2 regions of the Vreelandella mediterranea genome follow, and region 1 is predicted to be linked to the other one. Evidence: predicted binding sites of a transcription regulator. Region 1 holds the regulator's gene; the other holds the start of a gene.
What was found. Region 1 encodes FliA, which starts transcription of late flagellar genes. Its sites were predicted from a motif close to CTAAAGTTNNNNNNNNNNCNGCCGATA; they were not measured.
Positions count from the first base shown of each region.

Region 2: the regulator FliA is predicted to act here: its motif matches at 1,779-1,805, upstream of fliD (flagellar filament capping protein FliD).

Region 1 is NZ_OZ310198.1:131,789-139,818, forward strand. Features, by position in the region: gene flhF (flagellar biosynthesis protein FlhF) at 1-1,836, shown strand, start outside; gene ACWFVE_RS00620 (hypothetical protein) at 1,833-2,384, shown strand; gene ACWFVE_RS00625 (flagellar protein FlhE) at 2,391-2,813, shown strand; gene ACWFVE_RS00630 (RNA polymerase sigma factor FliA) at 2,840-3,538, shown strand; gene ACWFVE_RS00635 (motility protein A) at 3,579-4,394, shown strand; gene ACWFVE_RS00640 (OmpA/MotB family protein) at 4,399-5,067, shown strand; gene ACWFVE_RS00645 (hypothetical protein) at 5,064-5,609, opposite strand; gene ACWFVE_RS00650 (Crp/Fnr family transcriptional regulator) at 5,656-6,399, opposite strand; gene uvrA (excinuclease ABC subunit UvrA) at 6,514-8,030, opposite strand, start outside.
Region 2 is NZ_OZ310198.1:511,360-519,389, forward strand. Features, by position in the region: gene ACWFVE_RS02465 (hypothetical protein) at 1-53, opposite strand, end outside; gene fliD (flagellar filament capping protein FliD) at 345-1,700, shown strand; gene fliD (flagellar filament capping protein FliD) at 1,852-3,201, shown strand; gene ACWFVE_RS02480 (flagellin N-terminal helical domain-containing protein) at 3,428-4,315, shown strand; gene ACWFVE_RS02485 (flagellin N-terminal helical domain-containing protein) at 4,593-5,453, shown strand; gene ACWFVE_RS02490 (flagellin N-terminal helical domain-containing protein) at 5,719-6,606, shown strand; gene ACWFVE_RS02495 (flagellin N-terminal helical domain-containing protein) at 6,881-7,768, shown strand.

The DNA.
Region 1 (8,030 bases):
GTGACCACGCTTTTGACCCGCGCGGGCTTTGGCAGCGAGCTTGCCGAAGAGATCGGCGCGGCACTGCCCGACTCCCTCAGCGCGCTGGAACTTCAGGATGAGCGGTTGCTCGACTGGCTGCACCGCCAACTGATAGCGCGGCTTTCCGTGCTTCAGAGCGAGGCGGACTTTTTCGACCAAACCGGTATCGTGGCGCTGGTGGGGCCCACCGGCGTTGGCAAGACCACCACCACCGCCAAGCTTGCCGCGCGCTTTGTCATGCGCCACGGCACCCGGCCGGTCGCGCTGGTCACCACCGATAGCTTCCGGATCGGCGCCCACGAACAGCTACGCATTTATGCGCGCCTGCTCGATACGCCGATGTACGCCCTCGATCACGAACAGCCCATCGACAACCTGCTGGGGCGGTTAGGCGGCAAGCAGTGGGTGATCATCGACACCGTGGGCATGAGCCAGCGTGATCAGCGTGTCATCGAGCAGATCGGCCAGCTCCAGGGCGGCGAATCCCGGGTGCGTCTGGTGCTGGTGCTCAACGCCGCCAGCCAACCCGAAACCCTGGAAGAGGTGGTGCTTCGCTACCGCCAGGCTGCGCGGGCGGCAGGCGCCGAGCTCGACGAGTGTATTATTACCAAACAGGACGAAGCGGGGCGTTTGGCGCCGCTTCTGGATATCGTCATGCGCTTTGGGCTGCGCGTGCTGTTCTCCTCCAACGGCCAGCAGGTGCCCGAGGATATGGCGCTGGCCGACCCGGCCGCGCTGGTCGAGCAGGCGCTGGCAGGCCATACCGACGCCGCGCCGGACCGCCCGCCGTGGCCGAACGCGCCGCTGGCACCGCGCTGGTCCCAGGACGTGCTGGGCCAGGGGCGCCGGCTGAGTCTGCTGCTCGCGCAGCTGCGTGAGCGGGTGGCCGGGTTCGCGCTGCTCGAAGCGGTATGGGATATCGGCGCGCTGCCTGGCGTACTGCACGACCAGCGCCTGGCGGCACTTGCTGACCAGGCTTGCGAGCAGAATGCGCTGGGCATCGTCTGGTCACCGCGGCGCAACGAGCGTGGCATGGAGTGGTCGATGCCGGATCTGAGCCTCGACGCCGACGGCCAGCTTTGTGCGCTAACGCTTTTACAGCACCGCCAGCCCGCTGGCTGGCAGGCCCGTATCGACGCCCAGCGCCAGGCGGCGGTCCATCTGCTGCCGACCCTTGCCGAGGGCGAGACCCTGGACGCGCTGGAAAGCGAGCGTTTGACCTGGGTCAGCCAGGTGACCGGCGCTCAGCGGATATACTGGCAGGGCGAGCGCTACGCGTTGACGGCCCTGTTTGGCGAAAGCGAACTCTCGCATCGGGTCAACGTGCGCTTTCGCGGTCAGCCGCTACAGCTATGGAATGCCCACGCCGAGGTCACCGACCAGGCCGGGCGGCATTTTCTCGCCTGGTACGGCGAGCTGCGCGACCCGGAAAGCGCCAAGCGCGTGGCCAAGCGCTACTGGCTCACCCCGGCGCGGCTGGGGGCCGAGGTGCTATCGCTGCTGGTCACTCAGCTGCAAAGCGAAGCCGCCGCTATATTGACCAAGCGAGCCTGGCGCGCGCTCAAGGAAGCCGATGGCGGCGAGGTTAGCGCCCAGCTGCGCCTTTTGATGGCCAGCGGTGCCGCCGCGGCCGCCACGCACCTGGACAACGCCCAGGACGAGGCCGCGCAAACGCTGCGCCAGGACGTGATGCGCCTCTCCAAAACGACTCGCAAGCGCCGCGATACCGCGCTACTCGACGCGCTGATGCATATGTTGATGACCCGGGACGCCATCCGTCAGCTGGGTAGCGTCAGCCGCGAGGCCTTGGCATGAGCGGCGGCGACCAGGCCTCGGGGCTGCGCCAGTGGGCGAGCCTGCGCAACGAAGAGCGGGCGCAGCAGGCCGCCATCGACGAGACACCAGCAAAGCAGGCTGGCAGCGAGTACGCCGAGCCCGACGTGGACACCCAGGCCACCCCGCCGGCAAGCGAAGCCACCCCGCCGGTGGTCAAGACGCCGCTGGCGGTGGTGGGGCTGCCGACGAAAAGCGTCGCCCCGGTCAAAGAGCGCCTTGGCGAGTGGGCCGAGCTTGGCCGGCGCTGGGCGGCGACCCCGGAAAGCTGGGAGGTCATCCCGGTGGATGCCAGCGAGCCGTTGGAGGCGCTTTGCGAGCGCTATTCACGCTGGGCGCTTTGGGTGCGCAGCGACGCGGACGCCTTCGCGAGCATGTATCGCACGCTGCGCCAGCTCAACGACAACCAGGGGCCCCGCCAGCTACTGGCGCTGCACGAGCCCGGCTTGCCCCGCGAAGGGCTTTTAGACAATTTGCAGAAGGCGGCGGCGAATTATCTGAATATCGAACTGCTGCTACTAGCGCGGTAGGCCACAATGAAAAAGCGTTTTCTGAAAAAGAGTCTTCAAGGCGTCGCGCTACTGATGGCGATGGGGTCGAGCTTGGCGTTGACCGCTCAGGCGGGCACCGGCAGCTGGAGTAAGGAGGTCACCGGTATGATGGTGGCCATGAGCGACCGGGCGGTCAGCAGCCAGGTTTTGGCGCCGCCGCCGGTAGCGGAGATCGCCCAGGGGCGCATCGAACGCGTTCACTGGGGGTATGAGGCACCGTTCGGCGCCGCGCTGCAGGCCTGGCTTTGCCACCCCGAGCGCTGCGTCGAGCTCAGCGGCCAGCGCGGAAGCGAAACCGGGTTGGCCGGGCTTTCCGCCGATGCGCCGCTGGCGTTTCGCTTCGCGTTGGGGCGCGGGCAGCGGCCGATGCGGGTAAAAGGGCTTCACGTGATTGTGAACTACCAGTGACGAGTGTATAGCCACGAGGCACGAGGATGTATACAGCACAAGGCAGAATTCAACACAGCGAAATGGTCACTCAGCACATGCCGCTGGTGCGCCGCCAGGCGCTGGCGCTGCAGGTCCGCCTGCCGGCGAGCATCGAACTCGATGATCTGATTCAGGCCGGCATGGTCGGCCTATTGGAGGCGCTTGGGCGCTTTGACGCCTCCCAGGGGGCGAGCTTCGCCACCTTTGCCAGTCAGCGGATACGCGGGGCGATGGTCGATGAGCTGCGCACCCGGGATTGGCTGCCGCGCAGCGTGCGGCGCTCGGCCCGGGCCATGGACGAGGCGGTTCGCCATCTCGAACAGAACCTGGGCCGGGCACCGGAGGAGGGCGAGATCGCCCGGCATCTGGACATGCCGCTTGGCGAGTATCACCAACTGCTCAACGACGCCAACAGCGGCCACCTGCTGCCCTTCGAGGAGCTTCTGGAAGAGGGCGGGGAACCCGCTCAGGAGGCGCTGAATGCGCCTTTTGAGGAGCTTTTGGATGGCCAGCAGCGCGAAACCCTGATCGCAGCGATCGAAGCGCTGCCCGAGCGGGAAAAGCTCCTGATGGCGCTTTACTACCAGGAGGAGCTCAACCTGAAAGAGGTGGGCGCAGTACTGGGGGTGACCGAATCGCGTGTTTCACAGCTGCACAGCCAGGCCATTAGCCGTCTGCGCGCGCGGCTGCACGAGCCAGATTGACGCATTTTAACCGTTAAACCCAACCGGCGAGGAGCCGTCGATGAACCCCTCTACCTTGATCGGTATATTTGCCAGTATTCTGCTACTGGTTAGCGTGCTGTTTTTCACCGCGGAATCCCCGGAGAGCTTTCTCAACTTGCCCGGGCTTGCCATCGTGGTGACCGGCACCCTGGCGGCGACCTTCATCAGCTACCCGCTCAAGGAGGTACTGCGGGTGGTACGCTTGGTGGGGCTGGTATTTCGCCGCGAGAACACCTACGTGCGCGACGATATCAACGAGCTGGTGTCCATGTCGCGGCTCTGGTTCAAGGGCGACGTACGGGCGGTGGAGCGCGAGCTCGAACACACGCGCAACCCGTTTCTGCGCACCGGCATTCAGCTGGTGATCGCCAACACCAAGGAAGATGAAATCTTCGACATGCTGCGCTGGCGTATCGCCCGGCTCAAGGCACGCGAGCACGCCGAGGCGCAGATCTTTCGCACCATGGCGACCTACGCCCCGGCCTTTGGCATGATCGGCACTCTCGTGGGGCTGGTTAATATGCTGGAGGTCATGGACGCCGGTGACTTGGAGGTGATCGGCCCGCGCATGGCGGTGGCGCTGCTCACGACCTTCTACGGTATCTTGCTTGCCAACCTGGTCTTCAAACCGGTGGCGGTGAAGCTCGAGCGGCGCACCGAAGAGCGCTTGATCACCATGAACATGGTGCTCGAGGGTATCTCGCTGATCACCAAGCGCCGCTTGCCGTCGTTCATCGAAGAGACGTTGAACTCCTTCGTGGCCAACTACAACGACGAGATTCGTGATGCCAACGTGAAGCCGCGCGCCGAGAACGACGCGCCTGCCAAGGGGTAGGGCGATGAACCGCGAAGCCCGCCACGCACTGGAATCGCCATTCACCGGGGATGGCGACAGTGAAGATGGGTGGCTGACCAGCTACCTGGACGTATTGACGCTGTTGATCACGCTGTTCGTGCTGCTGTTGGCGCTCACCCCGGCGGGCACCGGCGACGAAGCCGCCGGCACGCCCACGACCTCGGGTATCCAGCCGCTCTCTTCGGGGCTTCAACCGCTCCACAGCGGGCTGAGCCCGGCGATGGACAGCCTCGATATTCAAGGCGTGAGCGTCTCCGAGGGGCGCGAAGGCATTACCCTGCGCATCGACGATAGCTTGCTGTTCGACAGCGGCGCGGCGCGGCTAACCGCTCAAGGTGAAGAGGTGCTGGAAAGCCTTGGCGAGGTCATCGACACCTTCGATGGCGAGATATCAGTGGAGGGGCACACCGACAACGTGCCGATCGCCACCGCCTCGTTTGCCTCCAACTGGGAGCTTTCGACGGGGCGGGCGATTGCCGTGGTGCGCCACCTGGAAGAGGAAGGCGTGGCGCGGGAACGCCTGCGCGCCGTTGGCTACGCCGATACGCGCCCGCTCGAGGCGAACGACACCGTAAGCGGGCGCGCCGCCAACCGGCGCGTCGAGTTCGTACTGCGCCGGCCGCCTAACGCCGCGGCGCCGGCCTCGCGTTAGGCGCTGGCGCAGCGGCGCTGCGTCTCGCGAATCGCCTCGCCGGCGCCCGCCAAACTGAACGTCATGGTCCAGGGCGGTTCGTCGCCCTGCTCGAAACCGATATAAAGCTGCTCGCCGTCGCTCATTTGGCCGAGCAGCGCATCGAGCTCGCCCAGGTAGAAGTGGCTATAGAAGCCGTCATCCCCCTCCTCGACGATAAACTCCGCCATGGTGTCGATCAGCGACGCCTGGTCGACGCGCAGCCGGGCCGGTACCAGGTTCACCGCGCGGCTTTCGGTTTGCGTCTGTTCCAGGGTGACGCGCATCTCGAGCCAGGGCAGGTGGCAGATGCCTTCGGTGGCGTTCACGCTCAGTGTAGCGTCCGAGTAGCTTTGCGTCTCGACGGCGCGGAAATGGCGCTTGTCCTCGGCCTCGAGGGTCATGGCTTGCCAGGCGTCAAAAATGGCCTCCTGGCTTATCGGGTAGCGCTCGGCCAGCGCCGCACTGAAAAACGAAAGCCCGGCCGCGCCCAGCGCGAAAGAAACAAGTAAGCGAGTGGTCATGATGTAAAAGGCCAAACGTTGAGCAGGGTAAAAAGGCGTAACCGAATCACTCGGACTGGCCGAGCAGGGGCCTTACGCTGTCGTTTAAGTAGCAATCGTCGAACTCGCCTTCCGCGGCCAGCGCCGCCATGTCGGGAATATTGACGTGGTGACGGTCACGATACACCAGGCCATCCTCGCTGAGCGCCGTGAAGGTACGGCTGACGTGTACCGGGCTAAGACCGAGTACGTCGGCCAACTGCTCCTGGGAGAGCGGCAGACGGAACTGGCCGGTAAGGCCTGTGTTGGTCTGGCTCAGGCGAACGTACATTTCATGTAGAAAGTGAGCCATTTTCTGACGCGCGGTGCGCCGTGCCAAATTCACCAGCCGCTCGGTCAAAAGCGCCTGCTGGCGGCTGCTGATGGCGAACATCACCGAGGTCAATGGCAGCGAATCATTGAAAATATCGATCATCCGCTTGTGGGGAAAGCGGCACACCACGCTGTCGGTGATAAAGCGCACGTTTTCCAGGCGTTTCGAGAAGGCGAACTCGCGCAGGCCGATGATATCGCCAGGCAGGAACACTTCCAGAATATGCCGGTCGCCGTTTTCCAGGTGGCGATAGGAGTACGCCCAGCCGCTACGCAGCGTACAGAACTCGTTCGCCGGGTCTTTCATTTCCCATAGGAGCGACCCCGCTTTTTGATCCATCGGGCTCTCCTCCAGCGAGTCGAGCAGCTTCTCTTCCTCTTCTGAAAGCGAATAGAAGTGATTGAAATGGCGGACAATACAGCTTTTTTCCTGCCCCATGATCGGTTTCTCCTCTTTTGGGTAGCATACGCTCGACAAGCTGGTGGCCATGGGTTTAACCGACCTTTAAAGGCCAGCGCAACGCTGGCCTTTGACGTGCGAGTAGTACTCTGACTATTTCTTTTTTAAAAGCGGTCCCAAAAACTCGCCGGTATGGGAGCCTTTTTTCTTCACAAGCTGTTCCGGCGTGCCTTCGCCAATGATGCGCCCGCCGCCGGAGCCGCCTTCCGGGCCGAGATCGACGACCCAGTCCGCGGTTTTGATCACATCCAGGTTGTGCTCGATGACCACGATGGTATTGCCGTGGTCGCGCAGGCGATGAAGCACCGTCAGAAGCTGGCGAATATCCTCGAAGTGTAGCCCGGTGGTGGGCTCATCGAGAATATAGAGCGTCTGGCCGGTGTCGCGCTTGGCAAGCTCGCGGGCGAGCTTGACCCGCTGGGCCTCGCCGCCGGAGAGCGTAGTCGCGCTTTGCCCCAAGCGAATATAGGAGAGGCCGACGTCCAACAGCGTCTGCAGGCGCCGCGCAATGGCCGGTACGGGGCTGAAAAACGCGAGCCCTTCTTCGACGGTCATCTCCAGCACGTCGTGAATGTTCTTGCCTTTGTAGTGAATATCCAGGGTTTCGCGATTGTAGCGCTTACCCTTGCACACGTCGCAGGGTACGTAGATATCCGGCAGAAAGTGCATTTCTACCTTGATCATGCCCTCGCCCTGGCACGCCTCGCAGCGCCCGCCCTTGACGTTGAAGCTGAATCGGCCGGGCTTGTAGCCTCGCGAGCGCGCCTCCTGGGTGCCGGCGAACAATTCGCGAATCGGCGTAAAGATCCCGGTGTAGGTGGCCGGGTTGGAGCGCGGCGTGCGCCCGATCGGGCTCTGGTCGATATCGATGACCTTGTCGAGCTGATCGAGCCCTTCGATGGCTGCATAAGGCGCTGGGGTCAGCGTCGAGGCACGGTTCAAATCCCGGGCGGCGATCGGCATCAGCGTGCCGTTGATCAACGTCGACTTGCCCGACCCGGACACCCCGGTAATGGCGATGAAAAGCCCCAGCGGCAGTGTCAGCGTCACGTTTTGCAGGTTGTTGCCGGTTGCCCCGCGTAGCACCAGCTGCTTTTCCGGGTTGCCGGGAATGCGGTAGGGCGGTATCGCGATTTCGCGGGTGCCGCACAGGTACTGGCCGGTCAGCGAGTCCTTGTTGTCCATGATGTCTTGCGGCGTGCCCTGGGCGACGATTTCGCCGCCGTGGACCCCGGCGCCGGGGCCGATGTCCAGCACGTGATCGGCGGCGCGAATGGCGTCCTCGTCGTGCTCGACCACGATCACCGTGTTGCCTAAATCGCGCAGCCGTTCCAGGGTTTTCAGCAGCCGGTCGTTGTCGCGCTGATGAAGGCCGATGGAGGGTTCATCGAGAATGTACATCACGCCGACAAGCCCCGCGCCGATTTGGCTCGCCAAGCGAATCCGCTGGGCTTCACCGCCGGAGAGCGTATCGGCGCTGCGCTCGAGATTCAGGTAATCGAGGCCCACGTTGACCAAAAACTCGAGCCGCGAGTGGATCTCGTTGACGATCTTCTCGGCGATTTCGCCCTTGCGCCCGGGCAGCGCCAGGTTGGCAAAATAATCCCAGG
Region 2 (8,030 bases), 380 kb from region 1:
TCTCGGCTAAACGGGGCAGGGTTGGCAGTAAGGGTGTTGCCCTGGGCAAACATGAGGCTCTCCAGCAATGAACGCACAATACGCTGGCCAGTGTAAGTCACTCCCGGGTATTAGACCAAGGTCTAAATAAGACGGTGGTTCAACGAACGCTTTTTAGCGGATTCGTTGGGAAGCGGCGTAGCCCAAAACTTTCCAAACATTACAGAAAATAACCTTTTAATGAGTTAAAACAGGTCAAGAGCTAAAGAAAAAGCGCCGGATGCCGATATTCAATGCATCAACGCAGGCAAATTTTCAGGTCGCGCTGTCGAATGAGCGACACTACTTCCAAGAGGCACTAACTCATGGCTGCTATTACATCACTGGGCATCGGCTCCGGGCTCGATTTGAACGGGCTGCTGGACCAGCTTGAGACTGCTGAGCGAGCCAAGCTCACGCCCATCGCGCAACAGGTACAATCTGAACAAGCGACGGTTTCGGCTTACGGGACACTCAAGAGTGCGGTGGCCACTTTTCAGGATGCCACTGAGGCGCTCAACGACACAGCCACGTTCGAGAGCCTTACTACCAACGTCGACGGCGATGCCGTGACGGCGGTAGTTAGTAACGAAGCACAAGCCGGCAGGTACGAAGTTGAGGTCGATCAGTTAGCAACGGCTGGAAGTTTCGTCACGGAGCGTTTGGGTTCCTCCGATGAAAGCATCGTCAGTGGTGAGCAAACACTAACTTTCGATGTGGCTAAAGGCGATATGGCCCCCATAACCATTGCCGACGGCAGTTCGCTGCAAGACATTCGCGACGCCATCAATGAACAAGGCGGTGGTCAGGTAACGGCTTCCATCATCGATGACGGCCAAGGGTATCGGCTATCGGTCATGGCGAGTGAAACGGGAGCCGACGCCAGCATCGAAAGCTCCAACTTCTCCTCCGTTCTATCCGAAGCAGCCGTGACGTCGGACACCCAGGTGATTCAAGCAGGGCAGGATGCGGCCTTCAATGTGAATGGCATCGACATCGTAAGCAGCTCCAACCAGGTCGAAGAAGCCATTCAGGGCATGACCCTGAATCTCACCGAAGCGGGCGCCTCGAGTACCATTAGCGTCGAACAGGATGACGAAGCGTTGCGGAAAAACGTTGATGCCTTCGTTGAAGGCTTCAACTCGCTCAAGGATACCTTGACGCGCTTGACCAGTTTCGACGCCGAAACCGGTCAATCAGCAGGTCTGAACGCCGACGCCACTACGCGGGCGGTTGAACGGGATCTGCGTTCTGCTATTAGCAGCGTAGTGGGCGGCGATGGCTTTAGCGTGCTTTCTGACATCGGCATTTCACTGCAAACCGATGGTAAGCTTAAAATCGATGATGACAAGCTGGACAACGTCATCGCGACGGAGCCCGATACGCTTGCCAACTTTTTTGCCGGCAGCAGCGATGACACGGGTATGGCCGGGCAAATCAATGCCTCTCTCGAGCGCATCGTGGGCGACGGAGGACGCCTGGATACGGCTGAAAGCAACGCTGAAAGCCGTGTTGGAACGTTAGAAAATCGTTTCGCCCGCACCGAGGAGCGCATCGATCAGACTATCGCGCGCTTTCGCGCCCAGTTTCAGGCAATGGATAGCATGGTGGCGCAGATGAACCAGACCAGCAGTTACCTGAGCGAGCAGTTGGGAATGCTGGGCCAGAACAACCAGTCGTGATCGCCAAGCGATACTCGTGAGACAGGAAATGCCCGGCACTTGCCGGGCATTTTTACAGGACTTTAAGAATCTTAGCCGCTAAAGTTCGTCGTTTATCAGCCGATAGAGTATTTAACTGTACTTCTCTACTACTTACTAGAGGACTAACCTCATGGCGTCTATTACGGCATTGGGTGTGGGGTCTGGGTTGGATTTGTCGGGCTTGGTGGATCAGCTCAAGGCGGCCGAACGCCAAAAGCTCGTTCCCATCCTTGAGCAGAAAAGCGCTCAGCAAACCAAGATTTCTGCTTATGGGCGCCTGGAATCCGCAATGGATAGGGTGCAGAACTCTATTACGGCGTTGAACGATGCCGCTACTTTCAATCAGCAAAAAAGTACGGTAACGGGAGAAGGCGTACTGGCGACGGCGAACGAAAAAGCCAATCCAGGTCGCTATGAGGTGACGGTTTCCCAGCTGGCGCGCGGCGGCAGCGCTGCGTCCAATAGCGTGTCATTGGACCAGGAGCTTACGGCAACCGATACGAAATTGATGCTGAATTTCGGAGCTGGCGATACGCAAAAAACTTACGGCGTCGATATTAAAGCAGGCAGTACCCTGGCTGAGGTGCGTGATCAGATCAATGCGGATAAAGAGTCTGGCGTTACGGCTTCGCTCATCAATGATGGTAAAGGGTATCGCCTGGCGCTGAGCTCCAAGGAAACGGGCAAAGAGGCTTCGCTGACAGGGTTTTCAGGGCTGACCTCCCTTTCGATGGACCCCACCACGCTACGTGCTGGCCAGGATGCCGAGTTGAATGTCAACGGCATCGCGATTACGAGTAAAAGCAATCGGGTAGAAGAGGCTATCCAGGGAGTAACGCTCAACCTGACCGCTGCCTCCCCGACCCCGTCCACGCTTGTAATCGAGCGTGATGAGGCGTCACTGAAAGAAGCCATCAATGCCTTCGTTAGCAACTATAACGAAATGAAGTCCACCGTTGGCCGTATGACCGAATTCAAGGGCGTAGGTAATACATCGGGCGATTTAGTGGGCGACCGTACCGTTCGTACTATCGAAAACCGCCTGCGTCAGGATGTAACGGGCAACTTTGGAACGGGCGATATAACGCGGCTTGCTCAAATGGGTATCGACATCGACAAGCAGGGCCGCCTCCAGGTCGATGAAGCCAAACTGGATGAAGCAATTGCCAATAACTCCGAGGGTTTGGCTGCCTTTTTTGCAGGTGACACGAAAGAAGGCGGCTTTGCAGGGAAGATAAGTTCGACGCTCAAGGACATAACCGGGGATGACGGCATCATCAAGAGCTCCATCGGCAGTGCTGAGCTGCGAATAGAGAGCCTGGACCAGCGCAAGCTGCGTATGGAAGCCAGCATCGAGCGAAGCACTGAGCGCTACCGTAAGCAGTTCGGCCAGTTGGACGGCATGCTCGCCCAGATGAACTCCATGAGCAGCTACCTCTCTCAGCAGTTCGATATGATGAGCGCCATGCAGAAGAAGTAGGTCGTATTTTCCTGGCTGGGTCAGAACGCTTTTGACGTAACAGCCATCAACGCAAGTGACGGGGCCGAAAGGCCCCGTTTGCCGTTTGAGGATGCAACGACTTTTTTTATAAAAAAGTGCAAAAGAGTTAAAGAAGTGGGGCGACAGGCCGTTAATTATAATAACGGCGATGCAAGTGCCGATTCATAGGCCTCTCCCGGGCCACTAAACACCGAGGATTAAATTCATGTCTGTTATCAACACCAACATCACTTCCATGATCGGCCAGAACAACCTGAGCAAGTCCCAGGGCATGCTGGCTCAGGCGCAAGAGCGTCTCTCTTCCGGCCTTCGTATCAACAGCGCTTCCGACGATGCGGCTGGCCAGGCCATTGCCAACAAAATGACTGCCCAAATCAAGGGCATGGATCAGGCGAGCCGTAACGCCAGTGATGGTATCTCATTGGTACAGACCATGGAAGGCGGTCTGGATCAGGTTAACGATAACCTTCAGCGTATTCGCGAACTGGCAGTACAGGGTGCCAACGACACCAACACCGCTGATGACCGCGCCGCCATCACTACCGAGATCAACGAGCGCCTGGCAGAAATCGATCGTGTTGCGGGCAGCAACAACTTCAACGGTACTAATCTGCTAAACGTAGCTAGCGGTGCCGGTGCCGCGCTAAGTATCCAGGTAGGTTCTAATACTAACGTAGAGGACGTTATTACAGTTCAACGAATCGATGCTACCGTTAGTGGTCTTGGTTTGGAAACAGCGGCAGGATCTGGTGCTGCTGCAGTAGCTGGTGGGGAATTTAACGTTGCCAATGCTTCTGGTGGAGCTACTCACGCTGAGTTCCAGACAATGATCGATGCCGTGGATGCGGCTACCAAATCTCTGGATACCAACCGCGCAACATTGGGTGCCACGCTGAACCGTTTCGACTCGGTGATTGACAACCTGGCGACCACCACCACCAACCTGTCCGAAGCGCGTTCACGTATCGAAGATGCGGACTACGCGGTGGAAGTGTCCAACATGACGCGTGCCAACATCCTGCAGCAGGCCGGTACCTCCATGCTGGCCCAGGCCAACCAGACTCCGCAGTCCGTACTGTCTCTGCTGGGCTAATAGTACGCTAGCGCTAAATCATGACGGGGCCAATAGGCCCCGTTTTTTGGTTTTTTAACCCGCAATTTTTGTTAATTGAGTTTTTTGAAAATCGCCGCATGGCGGGAGCTTAAGCGCGATGGCTTGGGTGTTGAGTGGCTAATGTTACTTTCCCTTACATAAAAAACGTATTGTTTTCTAAAGACTTTGTACGAGCAGCCGTTACCAAGGGGTAGCGGCATGACAAACGTCGCAAAGTTGGCCCGCTGGCCAGTTATACTTCCAGGAGAAAATACTCATGTCTGTAATCAATACGAATATCACCTCCATGATCGGCCAGAACAACCTGAGCTCTTCGCAGAGCATGCTGGCTCAGGCGCAAGAACGTCTCTCCTCTGGTCTGCGCATCAACAGCGCTTCTGACGATGCCGCTGGTCAGGCCATCGCCAACAAAATGACCGCGCAAATCGATGGTATGAGCCAGGCAAGCCGTAACGCCAGCGACGGTATCTCGCTGGTACAGACCATGGAAGGCGGTCTCGACCAGGTGAACGACAACCTGCAGCGTATTCGTGAGCTGGCAGTACAGGGTGCCAATGACACCAATACTCAAGAAGACCGCGCGGCGATTGCCACTGAAATTAACGAACGTATCGAAGAAATTGATCGCGTTGCGGGTAGCACAAACTTTAACGGCACCAACTTACTGGCGAGTGGTGGTGGTGCTGACCTGAATATCCAGGTTGGCGCGAACACTTCCGGAAACGACACTATTGAAGTCTCCGTTTTTGACGCCACCAGCGAAAACCTGGGCGTAAGTGGGTCGGCGGCTACTATTTCCACGAATGCTGCTTCGGGTGGCTCCGGCGCCACTAACGAAAATTTCCAAGACCTGATCGACGATATTGATGATGCAGTAGAGACGCTTGATACCCAACGTGCGACGCTAGGTGCAACACTCAACCGCTTCGACTCGGTCATCGACAACCTGGCGACTACCGAAACCAATCTTTCCGAAGCGCGCTCGCGCATCGAAGATGCCGACTACGCGAAAGAAGTCTCCAATATGACCCGCGCCAACATTCTGCAACAGGCGGGTACGTCTATGCTTGCACAGGCGAATCAGACCCCGCAGTCCGTGCTGTCTCTGCTGGGCTAATAGTGCACTATTTGTAGCACTTAATAACGACGGGGCCACAAGGCCCCGTTTTTTATATTTTAGGTTAGGTAAAACCTTTTTTATCAATATCTTGTTGTTATTATTTTCCCTGCTTTTAAGCGTCACGCGTTCTCGAGAAAGATTTTTCAAAAAAATGAGCTATCGGCTAAAGAACTCGGTCGTACGGCCGTTAATTATAGTAACGGCGATGCAAGCGCCGATTTCCCGGCCCTTCCCAGGCCACTAAACACCGAGGATTGCTTCCATGTCCGTTATCAATACCAACATCACTTCCATGATCGGCCAGAACAACCTGAACAAGTCCCAGGGCATGCTGGCCCAGGCTCAGGAACGTCTTTCATCCGGTCTGCGCATCAACAGCGCCAAGGACGATGCCGCGGGTCAGGCCATCGCCAACAAAATGACCGCCCAAATCAAGGGCATGGATCAGGCGAGCCGTAACGCGAGCGATGGTATCTCGCTGGTACAAACCATGGAAGGCGGTCTGGATCAGGTTAACGATAACCTTCAGCGTATTCGCGAACTGGCAGTACAGGGTGCCAACGACACCAACACTGCTGATGACCGCGCCGCCATCACTACCGAGATCAACGAGCGCCTGGCAGAAATCGATCGTGTTGCGGGCAGCAACAACTTCAACGGTACTAATCTGCTAAACGTAGCTAGCGGTGCCGGTTCCGCGCTAAGTATCCAGGTAGGTTCTAATACTAACGCAGAGGACGTTATTACAGTTCAACGAATCGATGCTACCGTTAGTGGTCTTGGTTTGGAAACAGCGGCAGGATCTGGTGCTGCTGCAGTAGCTGGTGGGGAATTTAACGTTGCCAATGCTTCTGGTGGAGCTACTCACGCTGAGTTCCAGACAATGATCGATGCCGTGGATGCGGCTACCAAATCTCTGGATACCAACCGCGCAACATTGGGTGCCACGCTGAACCGTTTCGACTCGGTGATCGACAACCTGGCGACCACCACCACCAACCTGTCCGAAGCGCGTTCACGTATCGAAGATGCGGACTACGCGGTGGAAGTGTCCAACATGACCCGTGCCAACATCCTGCAGCAGGCCGGTACGTCCATGCTGGCCCAGGCCAACCAGACCCCGCAGTCCGTACTGTCTCTGCTGGGCTAATAAAGCAGTATCAGTAGCGTTTAACAATGACGGGGCCAATAGGCCCCGTTTTACGTTTAAGCCCCATACTGATGCTGAATGGTTTAAGTGTGGAAACGAGTCGCCGTAGCTTTGTACCGTCCTGGGATTCAACTGCTTGCACAGGATGGTTTATTTCTAAAAAGAGGTATTATTTTCTAAAGAATCCGGGCATACAGCCGTTAATTATAGTAACGGCGATGCTAACGCCGATTTCCCGGCCCCTCCCAGGCCACTAAACACCGAGGATTACCCCATGTCCGTTATCAACACCAACATCACTTCCATGATCGGCCAGAACAACCTGAGCAAGTCCCAGGGCATGCTGGCTCAGGCGCAAGAGCGTCTCTCTTCCGGCCTTCGTATCAACAGCGCTTCTGACGATGCGGCTGGCCAGGCCATTGCCAACAAAATGACTGCCCAAATCAAGGGCATGGATCAGGCGAGCCGTAACGCCAGTGATGGTATCTCATTGGTACAGACCATGGAAGGCGGTCTGGATCAGGTTAACGATAACCTTCAGCGTATTCGCGAACTGGCAGTACAGGGTGCCAACGACACCAACACCGCTGATGACCGCGCCGCCATCACTACCGAGATCAACGAGCGCCTGGCAGAAATCGATCGTGTTGCGGGCAGCAACAACTTCAACGGTACTAATCTGCTAAACGTAGCTAGCGGTGCCGGTGCCGCGCTAAGTATCCAGGTAGGTTCTAATACTAACGTAGAGGACGTTATTACAGTTCAACGAATCGATGCTACCGTTAGTGGTCTTGGTTTGGAAACAGCGGCAGGATCTGGTGCTGCTGCAGTAGCTGGTGGGGAATTTAACGTTGCCAATGCTTCTGGTGGAGCTACTCACGCTGAGTTCCAGACAATGATCGATGCCGTGGATGCGGCTACCAAATCTCTGGATACCAACCGCGCAACATTGGGTGCTACGCTGAACCGTTTCGACTCGGTGATCGACAACCTGGCGACCACCACCACCAACCTGTCCGAAGCACGTTCACGTATCGAAGATGCGGACTACGCGGTGGAAGTGTCCAACATGACCCGTGCCAACATCCTGCAGCAGGCCGGTACGTCCATGCTGGCCCAGGCCAACCAGACTCCGCAGTCCGTACTGTCTCTGCTGGGCTAATAAAGCAGTATCAGTAGCGTTTAACAATGACGGGGCCAATAGGCCCCGTTTTACGTTTAAGACCCATACTGATGCTGAATGGTTTAAGTGTGGAAACGAGTCGCCGTAGCTTTGTACCGTCCTGGGATTCAACTGCTTGCACAGGATGGTTTATTTCTAAAAAGAGGTATTATTTTCTAAAGAATCCGGGCATACAGCCGTTAATTATAGTAACGGCGATGCTAACGCCGATTTCCCGGCCCCTCCCAGGCCACTAAACACC